DNA from 2 places in the Dechloromonas sp. TW-R-39-2 genome. Region 2 is predicted to be linked to the other one. Evidence: riboswitches for the same ligand, from Rfam matches in the RefSeq annotation. Region 2 holds a riboswitch; the other holds the start of a gene.

Evidence for each region. A riboswitch is a leader RNA that binds a small molecule or an ion and turns the genes downstream of it on or off. The one in region 2 is predicted to bind cobalamin.
Region 1: linked by a shared signal. The riboswitch ahead of GBK02_RS01060 (TonB-dependent receptor) and the one ahead of GBK02_RS14270 (carbohydrate porin) in region 2 are both predicted to bind cobalamin.

The regions. Positions count from the first base shown of each region.
Region 1 is NZ_CP045202.1:209,264-215,179, forward strand. It holds gene GBK02_RS01035 (sulfite exporter TauE/SafE family protein) at 1-692, opposite strand, end outside; gene GBK02_RS01040 (EVE domain-containing protein) at 689-1,174, opposite strand; RNA gene ssrS (6S RNA) at 1,214-1,394, opposite strand; gene GBK02_RS01050 (cell division protein ZapA) at 1,430-1,765, opposite strand; gene GBK02_RS01055 (hypothetical protein) at 1,767-1,964, opposite strand; cobalamin riboswitch at 2,080-2,286, shown strand; gene GBK02_RS01060 (TonB-dependent receptor) at 2,395-4,575, shown strand; gene GBK02_RS01065 (iron ABC transporter permease) at 4,579-5,556, shown strand; gene GBK02_RS01070 (ABC transporter ATP-binding protein) at 5,553-5,916, shown strand, end outside.
Region 2 is NZ_CP045202.1:2,950,170-2,956,085, forward strand. It holds gene GBK02_RS14245 (TolC family protein) at 1-327, opposite strand, end outside; gene czcI (cation efflux protein, CzcI family) at 452-796, opposite strand; gene GBK02_RS14255 (hypothetical protein) at 933-1,310, opposite strand; gene GBK02_RS14260 (heavy metal response regulator transcription factor) at 1,456-2,139, shown strand; gene GBK02_RS14265 (heavy metal sensor histidine kinase) at 2,136-3,470, shown strand; cobalamin riboswitch at 3,543-3,735, shown strand; gene GBK02_RS14270 (carbohydrate porin) at 3,850-5,304, shown strand; gene GBK02_RS14275 (hypothetical protein) at 5,348-5,491, opposite strand; gene GBK02_RS14280 (beta-propeller fold lactonase family protein) at 5,490-5,916, shown strand, end outside.

The DNA of each region.
Region 1 (5,916 bases), 720 kb from region 2:
ATCGATGCTGCAACCAGAATCACCAGGGCTGGCAAGTACACAAATCCCAAACTGCCCTGTGGCAAACCCGGCTGGTGCCAGCCATTGAAGACATAGCCCAACGTTCCGCCGACCGCGATAGGCAAACCGACTGCCGCCGAGGTACCGATAGCATGTTGAACACGAACGTTGCACCAAGTCAGGAACGGTACGGTCAATGCACCGCCACCGATTGCTACGACAGAAGACAGTGCACCGATACCGAAGCCGACAGCAGCAACCCCCATCGTCCCAGGCAAGTCACGAGCCGCCTTTGGCTTCAAGTTAAGCGCCATCTGGACTGCAACGAGACAAACAAAGAAAGTAAAAAAAATGGCCAGTGGACGTGCCGGAACGCTGGCAGCAAACAAAGTTCCGATCGCCGTACCAAGCAGAATGCCGGGTGTAATTACTTTGAAAATATTCCACATCACCGCACCATGGCTATGGTGCGTCCGCAAGCTGGCAACAGCCGTAAAAATGATCGAGGCCATCGAAGTGCCAAGTGCCATGTGCAGGATTTCGCCTGAAGGAAACTGAGTCTGTGCAGCAAACATCAAGGTCAGGGCCGGCACCATGACCAGCCCGCCGCCAATCCCCAGCATCCCGGCAAAAAATCCGGTAAATGCACCAAGTACAAGATAAGCAGCAACCCAAATCAGCAACAAGCTCATACCAGAAGTTCCATCGTAATAAATTGCCATTCCTCAGCGGTTACCGGTGTAATCGACAAACGGTTGCCGCGGGCAAGAAGGCGCATGTTAGCAAGTTCCGGACAAGCCCGCAGTTCAGTCAGCGGCAAATAGCGCGTCTTTTGCACGAACATGACATCACGCAATAACCAGCGCGGCGAATCGGCTTTGGATTTCGGGTCGAAATACGGGTTGACCGCATCAAACTGGGTTGCATCGGGGTAAGGCGCCGAAGCGATCCGGCAAACCCCGGCAATCCCCGGTTCGGCACAGCCCGAGTGATAAAAAAATGCCAGATCGCCGACCCGCATCGCATCGCGCATGAAGTTGCGCGCCTGATAGTTTCTGACGCCAAACCACGGAAAGGGAACATTTGGCGCAGCGGCAAGATGATCAATCGAGACCTCATCAGGTTCCGATTTCATCAACCAGAACTGCGCAACCGGTTGATCGGAGACTGCCATGGGAAAATCAGGAGAAATAGTCATCGCCAGGCCAAAAAAAAGGCCCCCGCAAGTGCCGTCAGACCGGCATCCTGAACCGGGGTCCAGAATGGTCGCTTTCCAGCTGCATCAGGAACGCCTGACAGAGAGGCACTCACAACAGCAGCGGTATGGTCCGCAACCGATGCCAATTAGCATTGGTTCAAGGAATATATGGTCTTAACAAACACCGCAGGGGACGCTCGGCGGGCGGCGCCGGGGTCAACAGCAAATGACCTAGATGTCCAGTTGCTGCTGGGGCGCAAGCACGGAATCAATTCGTGCTCCCATGTGATCGATTCTACGCTTTGTCTCGGAAGTATCAACAGATTCCGCATCGCCTTCGATACCGCCTGCAGCCTGACCGGCCAGCAGTTCGTGCGCGATGTTGAGCGCAGCCATTACCGCTACACGCTCGGCAATAGTGCTTTTGGTGCGCTGGGCGATTTCGCGCATTTTGTTGTCAACCAGGTCGACCGCAGCAAGCAGCGCATCGCGCTCTTCGGCACTGCAGGCCACGCGATATTCGCGCCCCATGATTTTGACATCGAGGAAATTCGTTTCGGTGCTCATCTCAGACATCCTCGGGCAGCTTGTCGACCAGGCCTTCAAGGCGCTCTCGCGCCACCGTCATTGTCTGACGCAAGTGGAGACGCTCTGCCTCGGCAGCAGCCATCTGGTTTTTCAGCACCTCGTTCTCGGCACGCAACTGGTGCACCAGGGCAACCACCTGTTCAATCTTGGCTTCAAGCGCTTCGAGTTCGGTATTCATGGCGCGAACTATAGAGGGAAAAACAATGCGTGGTCAAGGACTAAGCCTTTATTCTCAAAGTGGTTTATACGAAATGGGCACGACTTTTATAGTGCGATGCAGCAAGTGCACATGTAGAATGCGCACCGTGTCAGGTGCTGCGCGCGGATTCTCCAAGTGCAGTTAAACGGGAAAGTGGTGCGTCTCCGATGAGATCAATCCGCTGCTGCCCCCGCAACGGTAAGTGAGTGCGGATGTACCTCAAGGCCACTGGGTAAAACCTGGGAAGGCGGTACATCAAGACTTGCGAGCCCGGATACCGGCCTGAAACAAATCACGGAATTGCCACGGGGTTGTGGCGCCAGTTTTATTCGGCCGACCTGTCATCCCTTGCTTTTCCTTTTCAATGCCATTCCGGTTCGCGGGGACGCCTGCCGGAAAAAGGAAGACCATGAATTTTCGATTGACCCACACTGCGGCTGTGATCAGTTCGCTTTTCGCGCATCACGCCATTGCCGAGCCCCTCAGTATCGACCGGCCAACCGAGCTGGAATCGGTCGTTGTTTCGGCCAGTCGTTTCATGACGCCGCTGGAAAAGGCACCGGGGCAAGTCGAGATTGTTCGCCAGGATGAATTGAACAGCCGCAAAAACGACCGATTGAGCGATGTCGTCAAATACATTCCAGGCCTGACCATCCAACCCGGGCGAGGCACGACCCAATCGACCCAGGCCATGTCATTGCGCGGCATCCCGGACGAACGACGGATGCTGGTCATGGTCGATGGCATACCGGTCAACGACGGTTACGCCGGGAGCGTCAACTTATCCGGCATGCCAACCGAAATACTTCGCCAGGCCGAAGTCATGGTCGGCCCGATGTCTTCGCTCTATGGCGGAACGGCAATGAGCGGCGTGGTCAATTTCACCACCTTGATGCCGAAAGCCCCGATGTTCAACGCCAGTTTTGGTTACGGCGCACCTTTTTCGCGTGGTACGGCACCGGAAGACACACGCCGGATCAGCTTAATGGGCGGCACGCTGTTCGATAATGGTCTGTCGGTCCTGATTGGCGGCAACTGGATGGCAACCGCCGGCTATCGCAATGAAAATGTCACGGCAACAAGCAGTCCTGGCGCCACCGTCAGCGGCTGGACCCAGACCAGCAGCAACAAGGGGGTCAATGCTTATCTCGTTGGCAACAAAGGAGCAACGGCCTGGGAAGAAAACGGCGAGTACATCAAACTCGAACAGCGCCTGGGCGGCCTGAACAAATGGCGCGCCGGCTGGCAGCGCCAGGCTTATGAATACTCGAACAGCACCCCGGAAAGCTATCTCAGAAACAGCAATGGCACGACGAACTGGAACGGGTGTACGCCGACAACGGCCATCTGTTCGACCTGGATGGCCAGCCCGGGCGCTTATGAACGGCAGATTTACTCGCTAGGCGGCGATATCGAAACGCTGGGCGGACTGCTCAAGATCAGCGCAGCCTATATTGATGTCAGCAGCAATTATTTCATCACCCCCAGCACCAGCCGGATCAGCGACTCTCCCGCCCGCAGCGAATTGCTTGATGCTTACTGGACACGTCAGCTGGGTCGCCACGGCATCACGCTGGGGAGCGCATGGCGCCACGACCGGGCAAACAACAGCGAATACACACTGAGCAACTGGCACGATGCATCGAGCCGGGGCAATCTTTACGCCAACGTCAGTGGAGAAACCAACTCTCTCGGCTTGTATGCTCAGGATGAATGGCAACTGAGCGATCGACTGCTCGCACATTTCGGCCTGCGTTACGACTACTGGAAGAACTCGAACGGCCATATCGAGACCCCGGGCTGGAACAGCGGCAATATCTACAAAAACTACGCCAGCCGGACGGCTGAAGCCTGGAACCCGAAACTGGCCCTGCGTTTTGAAGTCAATTCAGCCTTTGCCCTGCGCACATCATACGGTTCTGCCTTCCGCGCGCCCTCCGTCTACGAGCTTTATCGCAGCGGCTGGATCGGTAAAACAAACTTAACCGCCAATCCACTGCTCAAGCCAGAAACCGTCACAACGCTGGATATCGGCGCAGATTTCAAGCCCTGGCAAGGAGGCGAACTCAAGTTCACTGCCTTCAGCAACCGGATGGATGACCTGATCTACACACAAACGAGTGGAACAACGCGTAACCGGATCAATGCGGAAGAGGCCACCAGCCAGGGCTTCGTCGTCGGCATGACGCAAAAAATCGGCGACTCGACCCGTCTGATGGCCTCTTACACGATGACTGATTCCGAAGTACGGCGGAATAGCCAATCGCGCATCAGCCAAGGCAAGAAAATCGCTTATTTGCCGCAACACCAGGCAACGCTCGGCTTTGACACCAGCTACGGCCCATGGACGCTGGGCAGCAATCTGCGCTACGCCAGCAAGCAATACTCGACCGATGACAACAGCGATTTCGCCGGCAACGTCTTCCAGTCCTACGATGCCTACACCGTCGTCGACAGCCGTATCGCCTATCGCATCGACAAGCACATCACCGCCTCGCTGGCGATCGACAACCTGCTCGACCGTGAGTATTACTCGTACTATGCCGCACCCCGGCGCAACTGGTTTGCCGCGGTCAACTACGCTTACTGAACCATGCCCTCCAGCCGCCGCGCCCTGCTGATCCTCGCCTGTCTCTGCCTGCTCGTCCTGGCCAGCTTCGCACTGGCCCTGACGGTCGGCAGCTTCAAGGTTTCGATCGGTGAAGTGTGGGCGGCCCTGCTCGGGCAGGAAGGCGGCGCCGGCGATGTCGTGCTGCAGCTTCGGTTGCCGCGCGCAATTGCCGGTTTTGCCTGCGGTGGCCTGCTGGCACTGGCCGGCGCATTGATGCAGGTATTGCTGCGCAATCCGCTGGCCGATCCTTACGTCCTGGGGATTTCCGGCGGCGCCGGGGCCGGGGCAATGTTCGCCATCATTCTCGGCTTGCCGGCCCTCGGCATCGACGGACTGGCTTTTGCCGGTGCGCTCGGCGCCATGCTGCTGGTTTTTGGTCTGGCGCACGGCGATGGCAGCTGGACGCAGACACGCCTGCTACTCACCGGCGTCATCGTTGCCGCCGGCTGCGGTGCGCTGGTCGCCCTGATGCTGGCCATCGCACCGGAGCACAAGCTGCGCGGCATGCTTTTCTGGCTGATGGGCGATCTCGGCCAAAGCGCCCAGTGGTGGCCAGCCCTGAGCGCCCTGGGCCTGGCATTGATACTGGCCATGCCCTTCGCCCGCGAACTGAACATGCTGGCACGTGGACAGATGCAGGCCCAGGCGCTGGGTGTCGCGGTCGACCGCTTGCGCTACGCCATTTATCTGCTCGCTTCGCTGGCCACCGCTGCGTCTGTGACAACGGCTGGTTCGATCGGCTTTGTCGGCCTGATCGTTCCCCACCTCGTTCGCCTCGCCACCGGCAACGACCAGCGACTGCTGCTCCCTGCATCGGTGCTGGCCGGCGGCTCGCTGCTGGTTCTGGCCGACACGCTGGCCCGGACGATCATCGCCCCGCAACAACTCCCGGTCGGCGTACTCACCGCGCTGATCGGCGTCCCGATCTTCCTGGTCATCCTGTCGAGGCAGCCGAAATGAGCGGCGCCCTGCTCGAAACACGCCAATTGGCCGTCGACGTCGGTGGCAAACGAGTCATCGACCGGCTCGACCTGAGCCTGCACGCCGGCGAACGGCTGGCCATCCTGGGGCGCAATGGTGCCGGTAAGTCGACCTTGCTGTCGACACTGGCCGGCTTGCGTCCAAGTAGTGCCGGCGTGGTGATGCTCGATGCCGAAGACCTTGCGCTGACCCCGCCGCACCAGGCCGCCCTGCGTCGGGCCTGGCTTGGCCAGTTCCAGTCCGACCCGTTTGGCTCGACGGTTCTGGAAACAACCCTGACCGGCCGCCACCCGCACCTTGGCCGCTGGGCCTGGGAAAGCCGGCAGGATGCCGAAATCG
Region 2 (5,916 bases):
GATCGTCGTGGTCCGCGTGGCCTTATTCTGTGTATCTTCAACTAAAGATGAAAATTCCGGATTGGGCAGAATGCCTGCTTGGATTACAGCCCCTTCGACTGCACGTAATTCATTGGCGGCAGCGGACAATTCCGGATTGGACGTTAATGCGAGATCAATCGCCGCCGAAAGGGTCAAGGTTCCAACCGGCTCCTTGGCAAGCGTAGGTGCGAACGTCGTCGAAGTCAGCCGGTCTTGCGACTGGGCATTGAGATGGGGGCTGGCCAACACCGTCAATCCGAACAGGGTTCGGAGCAGCAATGCGGTAGCGAAATTCCTTGGGTACATCCGATTCTCCAGTGATGAAATACACGTTGGGGAATCGGCGGGGCGCCAACTGACAAGCAGAATGGCACAGAGCGCGGCTCAGGCCGCAGCAAAAAGGTTTGGGAAAATACCCCAGCCCCGCCGATCAGGCGGAGATGGACCAGTTGGGGCGTTCGGGCTGGTCGCCAGGCGGTGAAGTCAACAACGGAACTGTCTGAAAAAGATCCTCAACGCCCTCGAATTCGGGCAGAGAACCGCTGAAGGCAGTCAACGCAGCAATACAGCCCGCATGACAGACACCGCAATCATTGTCCACATCAGAAATAGAACCTTTGGCAAGCTTCTCGCTGTCGTCTGTCTGATGCTTGTGGTCGTGGTGACCGAAGTGCTTCGCCGATCCCGTTTCGTGCTGGCAATAGGTCGCTGCCACCGCCCAGGAAATCTGGAGCGGCAAAACAATCAACAGGAAAATGGATAGCCAGCGACGCATGGGATGAATGGTAACAGAACAAAAGTGTGTTCAAACAACAAGTCTGCGGAGGTAACGTAGGGAAAGGCGGGGTGCGGATGACCAGGGTTTTCCTGGTCATCGTCCGATGGGCAACACATCAGTCCTCGGGGCGGAATTAACCGCCCAGGTACAACGCCTCGCGTTGCTTCTTTTCTTCCGGCGTCATTTGCATGGAAGGCGCGGGGGTGTTGTGCTGGAGTTTGTCGACGTGTTGCCATTTCCCATCGCGATAGGCATATTCGTGCGGAATCAGCACCCAGCCCTGATCGCCGCCAACATAGCGATACTGGCCGTCCGCACTTACTGGGTTGCGTTTGAAGTCATCGAGTTCCTGTTGCACTTGCTGGGCGGATTTGCTGCCCGAACCGTGCGCCGGGTAGAATTTTGTCGCACCCTCCGATGGGTTATGCATGACTGATTCGGCCAACACCTGGCCTGACAGTGCCAAACCGGCACAAAGAACGGGGATGGAAAGGGCTTGTTTGACGTTCATGATGGAACTCCTTCATTGATCTTTCGGTTCATCGGTTTTGTGGAATGCCGAACAACTGAACGGCATGGATGAACTATAAAAAATCAGCACTGACAGAACGCCAACAGGAAGTTTACAAAATTGACATCTTTCGATTCGGGACGAGATGAAGCTACTGGTTGTCGAAGATGAGCAAAAGCTTGCCCAATACCTGCAAAAGGGATTGGGTTCTGCAGGCTTTGTCGTTGACCTTGCCCATGACGGTGTAACCGGGCTCCACATGAGTCTGGAGTTCGATTACGCGGCCATCATCCTCGACTCCATGCTGCCCGGCATGGACGGACTTGCCTTGCTGGCTGCCTTGCGTACCAAAAAACAAACGCCGGTCTTGATGTTGACCGCGCTGGGTAAAGTGGAAGACCGGGTCAACGGTTTGCAGACGGGCGCCGACGACTATCTGGTCAAGCCGTTTGCCTTTTCGGAGCTGATCGCTCGAATCCAGGGACTGCTGCGCCGCTCGGCGCAGCATCAACCGGAAAGCACGTCGAACCGTCTGGCATTGCACGATCTTGAAATGGATCTGGCTCGCCGTAAGGTCTCCAGGAATGGTCAGCGTATCGACCTGAGTGCCAAGGAGTTCTTGCTGCTTTCTCTGTTTCTGAGGAAACAAGGCGAGGTGCTATCGCGTACCGAGATTGCCGAGCAGGTTTGGGATATGAATTTCGACAGCAACACCAATGTAGTCGAAGTTTCGATCAAGCGACTTCGCGCCAAAATGGATACACCCTTCGAGCTCCAACTACTGCACACCGTACGAGGCATGGGTTATGTCCTCGAAATGCGCGAATGAAACTTGGCAAACAGATTAACCCGACGCTGAGTGGTCGCCTTGTACGCTGGCTCGCCTCACTAAGTTTGGGTGTCCTTGGATGTTTGTGTCTCGGAGTATTTTTCTCGGTCAAAATCAATCTTGAGTCACAACAGGATCTACGCCTTGAAAAGCTCAGTACGGCAATTCAGCACCTGTTTGAAGAAACGCCGGCACACCTGCAACCGGAAACACTGGAACATGACCTGGAAGATCTTCTGAAGATCAATCGGGACTTGCATCTCAAGTTGCTCGATAGATTGGGTGAGGCTCGTTTCATTTCGACGCCAAGTGCGTGGCCGTTAAAAGCGCGCTTTCACTCGCTTGCACTTCCCGACGGAGCTCCGAGGACAAATTTTGCCGTTGCCGAACTGGCGCTCGACACCGCGCCGGACGAGGCTATTCTGGATCGCCTCGCAGCCATTCTCTGGGGGGCTGCATTGATCGGCAGTGCTGCGATCACCGTGGGCGGTTACCTGCTCGTTTATTTTGGACTGGCCCCCATTCGGACACTGGCTGAGCAAACGCGCTGTCTCGCAATACTTTCCCTCGACAAACGGTTGGAAACTGAGGGGATTCCCGCCGAGCTACAAGTGCTTGTCGATCAGTTCAACGATTTGCTAAACCGACTGGAAAAAGCCTACCAGCAGCTCGAAGGATTCAATGCCGATGTAGCGCACGAATTGAGAACGCCGTTGGCGAGTATCATCGCTAGCAGTGAATTGGCTTTGCGTAGCAACGACAAGGATGAAAATCTGCGTGATTGCATCGGTGCGAATCTCGAAGAAATGCACAGGCTGTCGGGCATAGTGAATGACATGCTGTTCCTGTCGCAAGCCGACCGGGGTGCAAAAGCCCGGCGGAAACCCATTCAAAGCCTCGCCCAACTCTGCACTGAGGTGGCTGACTACTATGAAGCCGTGCTGATTGAGTCCGACCTTCAGTTGTCGATTGAAGGTGACGCTTCCGGCCTGTTCGATGCTGCACTGCTACGGCGCGTACTGTCCAATTTACTGAATAATGCAGCTCGATATGCCGATCACGGGAGTGCAATCGTGATCCGGATAACGCCGAAAACAGATGGACGACTTAAACTCTCGGTGATCAACCGAGGCAAACCGATTCCTGATGAAAGCCTGCCTCATATCTTCAATCGTTTTTACCGCGTAGACACGTCACGTAGCCACGGCCACCAAAATCACGGACTGGGCCTCGCCATCGTTAGCGCGATTGCGCGGATGCATGACGGGGAGGCATTCGCAATATCGGGGAGCGATGAAATCGAAATTGGTGTGTTGTTGACTTCTGGGTGAAGCCTGCCCCAATGCAGCAATGGCATATATAGTCGCTTTGCTGGATTTAGCTTAAGCTTTGCCTAGCTGATACAATCGAAAATTGTTCGCGGTGCCTGCTTGCCTTTTTGGCAGCGGGTGAAACGGGAAACAGGTCAAATGCCTGTGCTGCCCCCGCAACGGTAGGGAAGTGCGGAATCATCTCAAGGCCACTGGGTTCTATCCTGGGAAGGCGATGGTTCAAAACTCCTGAGCCCGGAGACCGGCCACGGACAATCAGCGGAAGCGTTGCGGGGATGCAACGGCCGGCGCGATTCCTATTGCCCCTGCTTTTCCCCGTTCCGTCTCCACCTTCGTCGATGACCGGCTGCGGGGACGCTCGCCGGAACAAGGGGCCATCATGCATCACCACCTCAAACGCACCGTCATTGCGGCTGCGTTGCTTTCAGCACTGCACTCCTACGCCGCAGAAATAACAACCCAACCAACGTCCGGCAAAACCGGCTCTGGGCGCAAAGCACTGCTTCAACGCATCGAAACGCTCGAAAAACAACTCGGCGAGATGCAGCAACTCATATTGTCTCAACAAGGCCAACCGAGCAAAAACACTCAGCCGACTGAACCCGTCGCCGGCAATAAAGTGGTCGTAGCACGTCTGAATGAAATGGAAGCACGACTGGCCACGGTAGAAACCACCACCGTTCTCTCCGAACCCAAAACGGCAGTAAAGCAGATTCAGGTCTACGTCGATGCCGATGGCAATCAATACGATCACCCCGTCGCGGGCGCAACCCCGACGCTGACCTATCAAAGGGAGCGCGTCTATCGGCGGCAAACCATACGCGAGGAAATCGAAGAGGCACTGGCGGCCGAAAAGAAAGGCAGCATCGAACTGGGCGTCAGCAATGTCACCACAGCACAAATGGCCTTGCAGACAGGAGGACCGTCATCACGGGCCAATCGTCATACCTATGGACTATCAGCGGCCGATGTGACCTTCCGGGCAAAATCGGCCGCACTGAATACCGAGTTCTTTGCCGACGTCGTCGGCATCGGCGGCTCCGCTCCTGACCAGGAAATTTCGGCCATCAATTTGCTCAACAGCCAAGCGGCTCGCCTCAGCAACAACCAGCTAAATCTACGTGAAGCGTGGATCAGAACCGAATTGCTCAATCAAAAATTGGGGTTGAGTGTCGGTCGTCTTGATCTGACCAACTATTTCGATCGTAACGTCGTGGCCAACGATGAAACGGAGCGCTTCATCAGCGACGCGCTGGTCAATAACCCGGTCCTCGGTTTGACAACGAACGGCCTTGGCTTCGCCGCAATCTACGACCCGAAGAGCAACATCAATTTCAAGCTGGGTATGCAGCAAAGCAGCACTGAAGCGACCAGTCTATCCACCTCGCTTTACTCGCTGGCGGAGGTGGAATATATCGCTCGGCCGCTTTCCTTGCCTGAAGGCCGTTATCGACTCTGGGGACGGCAAGACAACAGCACCGGCAGCAACAAGACCGGTGCCGGCGTCAGCTTCGACCAGAAGCTGACCTCGGCTGTGACCTTGTTCGGGCGTTACGGCAGCGGCTATGTCGGCAGTGTTGGCGGAACGATGAAGTTCTACAGCGGCGGCCTGGCCTTCCAGGCCCCCTACACCTTCAATCCGCTCGACATGTGGGGCGTCGGCTACGCACAAACCGACCTGTACAACGGCAACACGGAAAAACTGGCCGAAGGGTTCTACAACCTTCGTCTGGCAGATCACCTCTCCCTCTCATTCCTGCTGCAGTACGTCATGGAATCGAAGACGAAGGAAAGCTATCTGATTCCGGGTGTTCGCATGAAGGTCAGCTTCTAACGGAAATGCAAGGAGAACAAAAAATGTCGAAATCAAAGCTAAATCAGGTTATGGGTGTGCTCCTGGCTGCTGCCAGCCTGATGACAGTTTCATCATCAATGGCACAGATGAAACACACGCCCGGCATGTCGATGCCGGCCCCTTCATCCTCTTCAAAAGTGATTATCAGCGACCCAGCATCGGCCATGATGATTGTCGATCGCGACTCCAACGATATTGCATTCATGGATCTCAAGAGCCGCAAAATCCTGGGCCGAACCTTCCTCGGCAACAACGTTAACCCGCACATGGCGATGATGTCGCCTGACGGCCGCTACGTTGTCACCGGCGGTACCCGCGCCAACACCGCCTACGTCATCGATGCCCGTACGCTGGAACTGGTCAAAAAGATTCCGGTGGGAATCTCTCCCGAGCACTTCTCGTTCTCCCCGGATGGCCGCTATTACTACCAGGGAAATCCGGAGGGCGATTCGATTACCGTGATCGACATGGCGTCGCTCAGCGTGATCAAAACCATTGAAGGGCTGGCCGAGCCGCTCAACATTACCTTCACGCACGACGGCTCCAAGGCCTACGTCGGCAACTACGGGGCGCACTGGGTTGGCGTCATTG